Linked DNA regions of Massilia sp. METH4. The main gene of each other region encodes a partner of the protein of the gene in region 2 in a complex. Links are inferred from orthologs where the notes say so. Each region holds a gene or a part of one and is shown on either strand. Other genes may lie near its edges.

Region 1 (2,923 bases), 5.0 Mb from region 2 along the record:
TCGAACGGGCCGGTCTGCTTGTACAGCGTGCCGACCACCACGCGCTGCTCGTCGTCGAGCACCGGGCAGTTGATCGCATTGGGCAGGTGGTCGAGCGCGAATTCGCCCGGCGTGCGGGCATCGATGATCGTGTCGAACTCGTCCAGGCGGGCCAGCACGTCGTCGATGGAGAGGATTTCGGGATACTTCATTTCGTCCTTATGATGGGCAGCAGGTGCGGCCAGATATTGTTCAGGATGGTCGGATGCGCGCTGGCCAGCGGGTGGATGCGGTCGGCCTGGAACATTTCCATTTTCTCGGCCACGCCATCGAGCATGAAGGGCGCCAGCGCCACTTTTTCATCGCGGCTGATGGCGCCGTACATGGCGAAGAATTTTTCCGAATAATCGCGGCCGTAATTGGGCGGGATGCGGATGCCGACCAGCAGCACGCGCGCGCCGGCCTCGCGCGCCTGCTTCACCATCGCGCGCAGGTTGCTGTCCGCGGCCGGGACAGGCAGGCCGCGCAAGCCGTCGTTGGCGCCCAGCTCGAGCACCACGTAATCGGGCTTGTGCTTCTTCAAGAGGCCGGGCAGCCGCGTGCGGCCGCCGCTGGTGGTTTCGCCGCTGACGCTGGCGTTGACGATGCGGATATCGAATTTCTGCGCTTGCAGCTTGCGCTCGAGCAGCGCCACCCAGCCGGCACCGCGCGCCAGGCCGTATTCCGCAGACAGACTGTCGCCCACCACGAGCAGGGTTTTTGGGGCAGAATAGGCGCTCGTTGCGCCGCCCCAGAGCAGCAGCGTGGCGCCCAGCATCAACCAGAATCGCGAACCGAACCCGGAATCGAACCCCGAATTTAACCCCGAATTTAACCCCGAATTGAACCCTTTAACCAAGCGAAGCAGACCTCGAACCATGCCAGATTTTCCTCACGCGAGCAGCAATTTCATTCCGGACTCGCCTGCATCGCACCATGACGGTGTGCATGCGGCCGGCGCCGCCGGCGCCACCGCGATCGCGGTAACGGGCCTGTCCAAGCGCGTGGCCGATGCGAGTGGCGAGCTGACCATTTTGCACAGCGTGGATTTTACCGTGCAAAAGGGGCAGACGCTGGCAATCGTTGGCGCCTCGGGTTCCGGCAAGTCGACCTTGCTGGGTCTTCTCGCCGGCCTCGATACGCCGAGCGAGGGAAAAGTGCTGATCGACGGTGTCGACATCTTCGCGCTGGACGAGGACGGCCGCGCCGCGCTGCGCAAGGCCAAGCTGGGCTTCGTGTTCCAGTCGTTCCAGCTGCTGCCGCACCTGACGGCCGTCGAGAACGTGATGCTGCCGCTGGAGCTGGCCGGAGATGACGATGCACGGCCGAAGGCCGAGGCGATGCTGGGCCGCGTCGGACTGTCGAGCCGGCTGAAGCATTACCCGAAATACCTGTCCGGCGGCGAACAGCAGCGCGTGGCGCTGGCGCGCGCCTTCGTCACGCAGCCGCCGCTGCTGCTGGCCGACGAACCCACCGGTAGCCTCGATGCGGCGACCGGCGAAGCCGTGATCGCCCTGATGTTCGAGCTGAACCGTGAACACGGCTCGACTCTCGTGCTGGTGACGCACGACCCGGCCATGGCGGCGCGCTGCGCCCGCACGATCACCATCGCGGCAGGGCGCCTCGTGTAAGCTCAGCGGGCGCGCAGCCCCGCGGCCTGGCTCTGCCAGGCCGCGTGCGCCTGCTGCGCCACCAGGCGGTTCAGTGCCACCCGCACGGTGGCAATCAATTCCCCCGCGGTCAGCCCGATGGGGCCCGTGCCCTCGGCCACCAGCACGTCGGCAGCGATGCCGTGCAGCCAGACTGCCGCCAGCGCGCCTTCCCAGACGGGCCAGCCTTGCGCCAGCAGCGCGCCGGCCAGTCCCGCCAGCACGTCGCCGGTGCCGGCCGTGGCCAGGCCCGCGTTCCCGGTGGGGTTGATGGCAAGCCGGCCGTCCGGCGCGGCGATCACGGTGCCCGATCCTTTCAGCACCACGCAGGCACCAAGCCGCGCCGCCAGCTCGCGGGCGGCGGCGAGGCGGTCGGCCTGCACCGCTCCGATCGACGATTCCAGCATGCGCGCCGCTTCCAGCGGGTGCGGGGTGAGCATGGTGCCCGCAGTGCGGGCGGCCACGGCGTCGCGCAATGCCGCGTCGCCGGCCAGCAGGTTCAAGGCATCGGCATCGAGCACCAGCGGCTGTGGCGCCGCGATGGCGGCGCCCAGCAGCCGCGCCGCTTCCGGGCCATTGCCCAGGCCCGGCCCCGCAACGGTGACGGCCGACGCGAAATCCACCTCCTGCGCGGCGCGGCACATCAGTTCGGGCTGGCCTGCGTCCACCGGCAACGGCGGGCCGGCGAAGCACAGGTATACGCGGCCGGCGCCCGCATGCAGCGCGGCGCGGCCGGCCAGCACCGGCGCGCCCGCCATGCCCGGCGCGCCGCCCAGCACGTACACATTGCCGTAGCTGCCCTTGTGGCTGTTGTGCCGCCGCGCGCGCGCGTGGCGCGCGAAAAATGCCGGGTCGTTCAGGTGCATCGCGGCGGGCGGAAACGCCGCCGCTTCCAGCTCCAGGGCGGCGACGATGATGTTGCCGGCATGGTCGCGGCCATCGCAGGTGTGCAGGCCGGGCTTGTCGCCGATGAAGGTCACCGTGTGCGTGGCCCGCACGGCCAGGCCGCCAGGACCGCCGACGATGCAGCCCGTATCGGCATCAAGGCCGCTCGGCACGTCGAGCGCCAGCACCTGGCAGGCGAGGGTGTTCAAGGCGGCCACCAGCGCGGCGGGAGCTCCGTCGAGCGGGCGCCGCAAGCCGATGCCGAACAGGCCGTCGACCACGAGGTTCCAGTCGCCGCCGGCCACTTCCTGCGCCGTCAGGTCGACGAATTGCGCGGCGCTGGCCTGTGCGCGGTGCAGGGCGCGGTCGCG
Region 2 (3,271 bases):
TGTATTCGACGGAGGCGGGCGACGAATGGCATCGCCACTGCCGTGCGCCACAGGTATGCATGGGGCGCGAGAAGTATTACTGGGCGCTGTTCGACTTTCCCGAACATTACCTGGCAGCGCCGCCAGCGCCGTTCGAACAATTTCTCAACGCCCGGCAGGGGGTGCTGGCGGCCTGAGCCACGGGCTGGTGTCGGACATCTTTTCCGGGCGGGTTATCCGGAAAAGGTGTGCGACACCGGTGTTCGCCTGCCGGCGATTGCTTCAGGGGAGAACCGGTGTCGTACACTTTTTCCGGGAACGGCGCCCGGAAAAAATGTTCGACACCAGGGCTGCCGCCTATGCCTCGCGCAGGGTCTGCAACGGCGGCTGCCGCAGCACGTTGCGCAAGCCCAGCCAGCCGCCGATCGCCGCGCACAGCGCGCCCACGGCCACGCCGGCCATCCAGGCGGCCGGGCTGAACACCCAGTCGAACTTGAACTGGTACTTCGCCAGGCCCCAGCCCATGGCGGCGGCGCCGGTGGCGGCCAGCAGGCCGGCCAGCGAGCCGACCAGCAGGAATTCGATCATCTGCGCGCGGGACAGCTGGCTGCGGGTCGCGCCCAGCGCGCGCAGCAGGCCCGACTCGCGGGTGCGCTCATCCTGGGAACCCATCAGCGCCGCGTACAGCACCAGCAGGCCGGAAGCAAGCGTGAAGCCGAACAGGAATTCCACCGCCTGGATCACCTGGTCGAGCACGGACTGGATCTGGCGCAGCACGCCGCCCACGTCGATCACGGTCAGGTTCGGATAGTCGCGCGACAGCCGCGTGCCCAACGCGGTGAACTGCTTCGGCAGGTGGAAGGCGGTGATCCACGTCTGCGGCGTATCCTCCATCGCGCGCGGATTGATGATGACGAAGAAGTTCACGCGCATCGACCCCCATTCCAGCTTGCGCAGGCTGGTGATCTTCGCTTCCACCGGCGAGCCGGCGATATCGAAGCGCATGGTGTCGCCCAGCTTCAGGCCCAGCGTTTTCGCCAGCCCTTCCTCGACGGAAGCCTCGGCGCTGCCGGGTGCGTCGCCGTACCATTTGCCGGCCGTGATCCGGTTCTGCGAGGGCAGCTCGGCCATCGTCGACAGGTTGAACTCCCGCTCGGCCAAGCCGCGCGCGCGCCCCTCCGGGTACGTGGCCGGCGTGATCGGCTTGCCGTTGACGGCCGCCAGGCGGCCCCGGATCATCGGATACAGCGGCGCTTCGTGCGCGCCGCCGGCGCGCAGCTTCGCGGCGATTTCCTCCTTCTGGTCCGGCTGGATATTGATCACGAAGTGGTTCGGCGCATCCGCCGGGGTGGCGTTGCGCCAGGAAGTCATCAGGTCGTCGCGCACGATCGTCAGGACCAGCAGCGCCATGAGGCCCAGTGCCAGCGACACGACCTGCACCACGGTGGCGCCAGGGCGGCGCTGAAGCGACGTGACGGCGAAACGCCACGCCGGATGCTTCAGCGAGGTGCGCAGCGATTTCAACGCCGCCAGGCCGCCGAAGCCGGCCAGCGCGAACACGCCGAACGCGCCGACGAAGCCGAGCGCGGTGTACAGCGCCAGCTTCAGGTCGCCCGCCTGCCACAGCAGCAGCACGACAAAGGCGGCCAGACCGAGGCCATAGGTGGCCAGCGCCATCGGCTGCGGCGGCGCCTGCTCGCGGCGGATCACGCGGTTGTGCGGCACATTGCGCAGTTGCAGGATCGGCGGCAGCGCGAAGCCGGCCAGCAGCAGCATGCCGGTCGCCAGTCCCTGCAGGGCGGGCTTGATCGACACGGGCGGCAGCTCGGCCTGCACCAGGCGGCCCAGCAGCTCGAGCAGCACGAAGTGGCTGGCAAAGCCGACCAGCACACCGATGAGGCTGCCCACCAGGCCCACCAGCAGGAATTCGATCAGGTAGATGGCCGTCACCTGGTTCTGCGTCAGGCCCAGGCAGCGCAGCATGGCGCAGGCATCCAGGTGGCGCAGCATGAAGCGGCGCGCCGCCATCGCCACCGCCACGGCGGCCAGCATCGCCGACAGCAGCCCGACGAGCGACAGGAAGCGGTCGGCCCGCTCCAGCGTCTCGCGCATCTCGGGGCGGCCCTCTTCCAGCGTGTCGATGCGGATATTGCGCGCCTTGCCGGCGCCGATCTCGCCGCGCAGCCATTCGGCGTATCGCGCCACGGCGGCACGGCCGTCCGGCCCTTCGCCCGCCGCCAGCAGGCGGTAGGTGATGCGCGAGCCCGTCTGCACCAGGTTGGTCTTGGCCAGCTCGTCGAGCCGCAGCATGACGCGCGGCGCGAAATTGGCGAACCCGGTGCCGCGGTCCGGTTCGGCGGCAATCAGCTGGGCGATGCGGAACGTGGCGTCGCCCACGCGCACCTCGTCGCCCACCCTGGCGTTCAGCGCGCGCAGCACCGCCACGTCGACCCATGCGGTACCGGGCGCCGGGATATCGGCCGTGGGAGTGCCCACGTTGTCGTTGGCCTGGTCCGGATCGGTCGTCACCTTCAGGCGGCCGCGCAGCGGATACCCGGCGCTGACGGCCTTCAGCGAACCGAGCACCGATTGCGCCGCCTCGCCCTCGCCCGCCTGGGCCATGCTGGGGAAGATGGCCGTGTCGGCCAGCACGAGGCCGCGGCGCGTGGCTTCCTCGCGCCACGCGGCGGGCAGCGGCTGGTCGCCGGCGATCACGAGATCGGCCCCCAGCAACTGGTGCGCATCGCGGTCCAGGCCGGCGCGCAGGCGGTCGATGAAGAAGCCGGCCGCCGACAGCGCGGACACGGCGACGATCAGCGCGACCAGCAGGAAGCGCAGCTTGCCCGCGCGCCAGTCGCGCGCGGTCATGCGGAGGGCTTGGAGGAACATGGGTGTGTAAGTAAACAGGGTTCTCGTTAAGCCTGGAGAGCTACCGCGGACGAGGCCCCCAGGGATCCGGCAGGAATGCCGGCTGCCAGGCCGGCACCGCTACGCTGATCAAGGAGCAGTGCTCCCTGAAATTCCTGCTTCGCCCCGGCATCGGCCTTGGGTCAAATGCCGGCACTGGCTAAGTGTGCCGAGTCAGAAATTCGTTGATCAACGAATGTCCGATTCACCGCACTAGACTACATCGAACGCCGCAAAATAGGCATCCACCTCATCGAGGAACTTCTGCTTTTGCTCCGCCGGCAGGAACGAGGCGGCGAAGCCGTTCTTCGCCAGGTCGTGCGCGTGCTGCAGGCCCAGCGGCAGCGAGTCGAACGCGGCCAGGAAGTTCTCGTTCAGGTAGCCG
Region 3 (3,005 bases), 5.0 Mb from region 2 along the record:
CTGCCGGGCATGGGCTATGGCATCTACCGCATCGGCAAGGTGCACCAGCCGGCCACCGCTGACGAAGCGCGCCTGGCATCGGCCCGCGAACAGATCGGCAACATCGTCGCCCAGCAAGACATGGTGAACTATGTCGAAGTGCTGAAGGAAAAAGCGAAAGTGAAGATCGTGCACAAGCCGTCCGACGCGAAGGCGCAGGGCGAGCAGTAATTCCGCCAGCCCGGGCGGCCAAGGAAAAAGCCACCCTCGGGTGGCTTTTTCGTTTGGTCGACCGCCATGCGCGGCCGGGCCGCGTCAGGCCTCGTGCAGGGCTCGCGCCGCGGCCAGGAACGCAGCGGGCGAGATGTCGGGCAGTTCGATCGCGCGCGCCTGGTCATACTGGGTGAAATTGCGGTGGATCGAGCGCGTGTACGCCGGGTCGTAATGGTCGACCAGCAGCTCGTCGACCAGCTCCGGCATCTTGCCTTCCAGGGCCATCTGCTGCCACTTGCCGATCTTTTCCTTGCCGTGCAGGTCCGTCAGGTAGGACAACTGCGTGTTCAGCGCCGGCGCATTGCAGGCGAAGTGCTGGTAGTCCTCGATCAGCAGCTGCACACGGTGCTCGCGCCGCACCTGCAAGGCGATGCAGGGCGAGGCGCGCATCCGTTCCATCAGCGCGGCAGGCACGCGCAGCGCGCCGACTTTCTTGCTTTCCGATTCCACGAAGACGGGCAATGCGGGATCGAAGCGGCGCAGCCGGTCCCAGATCGAGGTCTCGAACGCCTTTTGCGTGGGTTGCGGCTGGCACGGCAGGTTGCCCAGCACAGAACCGCGGTGGGCCGCCAGCTGTTCCAGGTCCAGTACCTGCGCGCCGATCGCCTCCAGCGTGTCCAGCAGGCGCGTCTTGCCGCTGCCCGTGGTGCCGCAGATCACGCGGAAATCGAGCTCCGGCGCCTGTTCCAGGTCGGCGTTGACGCGCGTGCGGAAGGCCTTGTAGCCGCCTTCGAGCTGCACCACCGGCCAGCCGATCTTCGCCAGGATGTGCGCCATCGAGCCGCTGCGGTTGCCGCCACGCCAGCAATAGACGAGCGGTTTCCATTCGCGCGGCTTGTCGTGCCACAGCGTGTCGATGTGGTGGGCGATGTTGGCGGCCACCATCGGCGCGCCCACCTTCTTCGCTTCGAACGGGCCGGTCTGCTTGTACAGCGTGCCGACCACCACGCGCTGCTCGTCGTCGAGCACCGGGCAGTTGATCGCATTGGGCAGGTGGTCGAGCGCGAATTCGCCCGGCGTGCGGGCATCGATGATCGTGTCGAACTCGTCCAGGCGGGCCAGCACGTCGTCGATGGAGAGGATTTCGGGATACTTCATTTCGTCCTTATGATGGGCAGCAGGTGCGGCCAGATATTGTTCAGGATGGTCGGATGCGCGCTGGCCAGCGGGTGGATGCGGTCGGCCTGGAACATTTCCATTTTCTCGGCCACGCCATCGAGCATGAAGGGCGCCAGCGCCACTTTTTCATCGCGGCTGATGGCGCCGTACATGGCGAAGAATTTTTCCGAATAATCGCGGCCGTAATTGGGCGGGATGCGGATGCCGACCAGCAGCACGCGCGCGCCGGCCTCGCGCGCCTGCTTCACCATCGCGCGCAGGTTGCTGTCCGCGGCCGGGACAGGCAGGCCGCGCAAGCCGTCGTTGGCGCCCAGCTCGAGCACCACGTAATCGGGCTTGTGCTTCTTCAAGAGGCCGGGCAGCCGCGTGCGGCCGCCGCTGGTGGTTTCGCCGCTGACGCTGGCGTTGACGATGCGGATATCGAATTTCTGCGCTTGCAGCTTGCGCTCGAGCAGCGCCACCCAGCCGGCACCGCGCGCCAGGCCGTATTCCGCAGACAGACTGTCGCCCACCACGAGCAGGGTTTTTGGGGCAGAATAGGCGCTCGTTGCGCCGCCCCAGAGCAGCAGCGTGGCGCCCAGCATCAACCAGAATCGCGAACCGAACCCGGAATCGAACCCCGAATTTAACCCCGAATTTAACCCCGAATTGAACCCTTTAACCAAGCGAAGCAGACCTCGAACCATGCCAGATTTTCCTCACGCGAGCAGCAATTTCATTCCGGACTCGCCTGCATCGCACCATGACGGTGTGCATGCGGCCGGCGCCGCCGGCGCCACCGCGATCGCGGTAACGGGCCTGTCCAAGCGCGTGGCCGATGCGAGTGGCGAGCTGACCATTTTGCACAGCGTGGATTTTACCGTGCAAAAGGGGCAGACGCTGGCAATCGTTGGCGCCTCGGGTTCCGGCAAGTCGACCTTGCTGGGTCTTCTCGCCGGCCTCGATACGCCGAGCGAGGGAAAAGTGCTGATCGACGGTGTCGACATCTTCGCGCTGGACGAGGACGGCCGCGCCGCGCTGCGCAAGGCCAAGCTGGGCTTCGTGTTCCAGTCGTTCCAGCTGCTGCCGCACCTGACGGCCGTCGAGAACGTGATGCTGCCGCTGGAGCTGGCCGGAGATGACGATGCACGGCCGAAGGCCGAGGCGATGCTGGGCCGCGTCGGACTGTCGAGCCGGCTGAAGCATTACCCGAAATACCTGTCCGGCGGCGAACAGCAGCGCGTGGCGCTGGCGCGCGCCTTCGTCACGCAGCCGCCGCTGCTGCTGGCCGACGAACCCACCGGTAGCCTCGATGCGGCGACCGGCGAAGCCGTGATCGCCCTGATGTTCGAGCTGAACCGTGAACACGGCTCGACTCTCGTGCTGGTGACGCACGACCCGGCCATGGCGGCGCGCTGCGCCCGCACGATCACCATCGCGGCAGGGCGCCTCGTGTAAGCTCAGCGGGCGCGCAGCCCCGCGGCCTGGCTCTGCCAGGCCGCGTGCGCCTGCTGCGCCACCAGGCGGTTCAGTGCCACCCGCACGGTGGCAATCAATTCCCCCGCGGTCAGCCCGATGGGGCCCGTGCCCTCGGCCACCAGCACGTCGGCAGCGATGCCGTGCAGCCAGACTGCCGCCAGCGCGCCTTCCCAGAC

Evidence for each region.
Region 1: the proteins of V6Z91_RS02000 (region 2) and V6Z91_RS24105 are in contact, whole or in part, in a cryo-EM structure (PDB 9GE8), measured with the Escherichia coli proteins. The link is inferred for Massilia sp. METH4 from one-to-one orthologs.
Region 3: the proteins of V6Z91_RS02000 (region 2) and V6Z91_RS24110 are in contact, whole or in part, in a cryo-EM structure (PDB 9GE8), measured with the Escherichia coli proteins. The link is inferred for Massilia sp. METH4 from one-to-one orthologs.

What each region holds. Positions count from the first base shown.
Region 1 is NZ_CP146614.1:5,469,518-5,472,440, reverse strand. Bases 1-2,772 are described here. They hold V6Z91_RS24105 (ABC transporter ATP-binding protein), read left to right. Parts: upstream 1-896; coding sequence 897-1,649; downstream 1,650-2,772. Other genes in these bases: V6Z91_RS24100 (NAD(P)H-hydrate dehydratase), read right to left, coding at 1,652-2,772; V6Z91_RS24110 (arylesterase), read right to left, coding at 188-796; mnmH (tRNA 2-selenouridine(34) synthase MnmH), read right to left, coding at 1-191. Also shown: more of V6Z91_RS24100, read right to left, coding at 2,773-2,923.
Region 2 is NZ_CP146614.1:433,046-436,316, forward strand. Bases 103-3,222 are described here. They hold V6Z91_RS02000 (FtsX-like permease family protein), read right to left. Parts: upstream 2,869-3,222; coding sequence 337-2,868; downstream 103-336. Other genes in these bases: V6Z91_RS01995 (response regulator), read left to right, coding at 103-176; V6Z91_RS02005 (adenosine deaminase), read right to left, coding at 3,100-3,222. Also shown: more of V6Z91_RS01995, read left to right, coding at 1-102; more of V6Z91_RS02005, read right to left, coding at 3,223-3,271.
Region 3 is NZ_CP146614.1:5,470,595-5,473,599, reverse strand. Bases 152-3,005 are described here. They hold V6Z91_RS24110 (arylesterase), read right to left. Parts: upstream 1,956-3,005; coding sequence 1,347-1,955; downstream 152-1,346. Other genes in these bases: V6Z91_RS24100 (NAD(P)H-hydrate dehydratase), read right to left, coding at 2,811-3,005; V6Z91_RS24105 (ABC transporter ATP-binding protein), read left to right, coding at 2,056-2,808; mnmH (tRNA 2-selenouridine(34) synthase MnmH), read right to left, coding at 295-1,350; V6Z91_RS24120 (SurA N-terminal domain-containing protein), read left to right, coding at 152-210. Outside these bases: more of V6Z91_RS24120, read left to right, coding at 1-151. UniProt on the Escherichia coli protein: TesA is a multifunctional esterase that can act as a thioesterase, lysophospholipase and protease.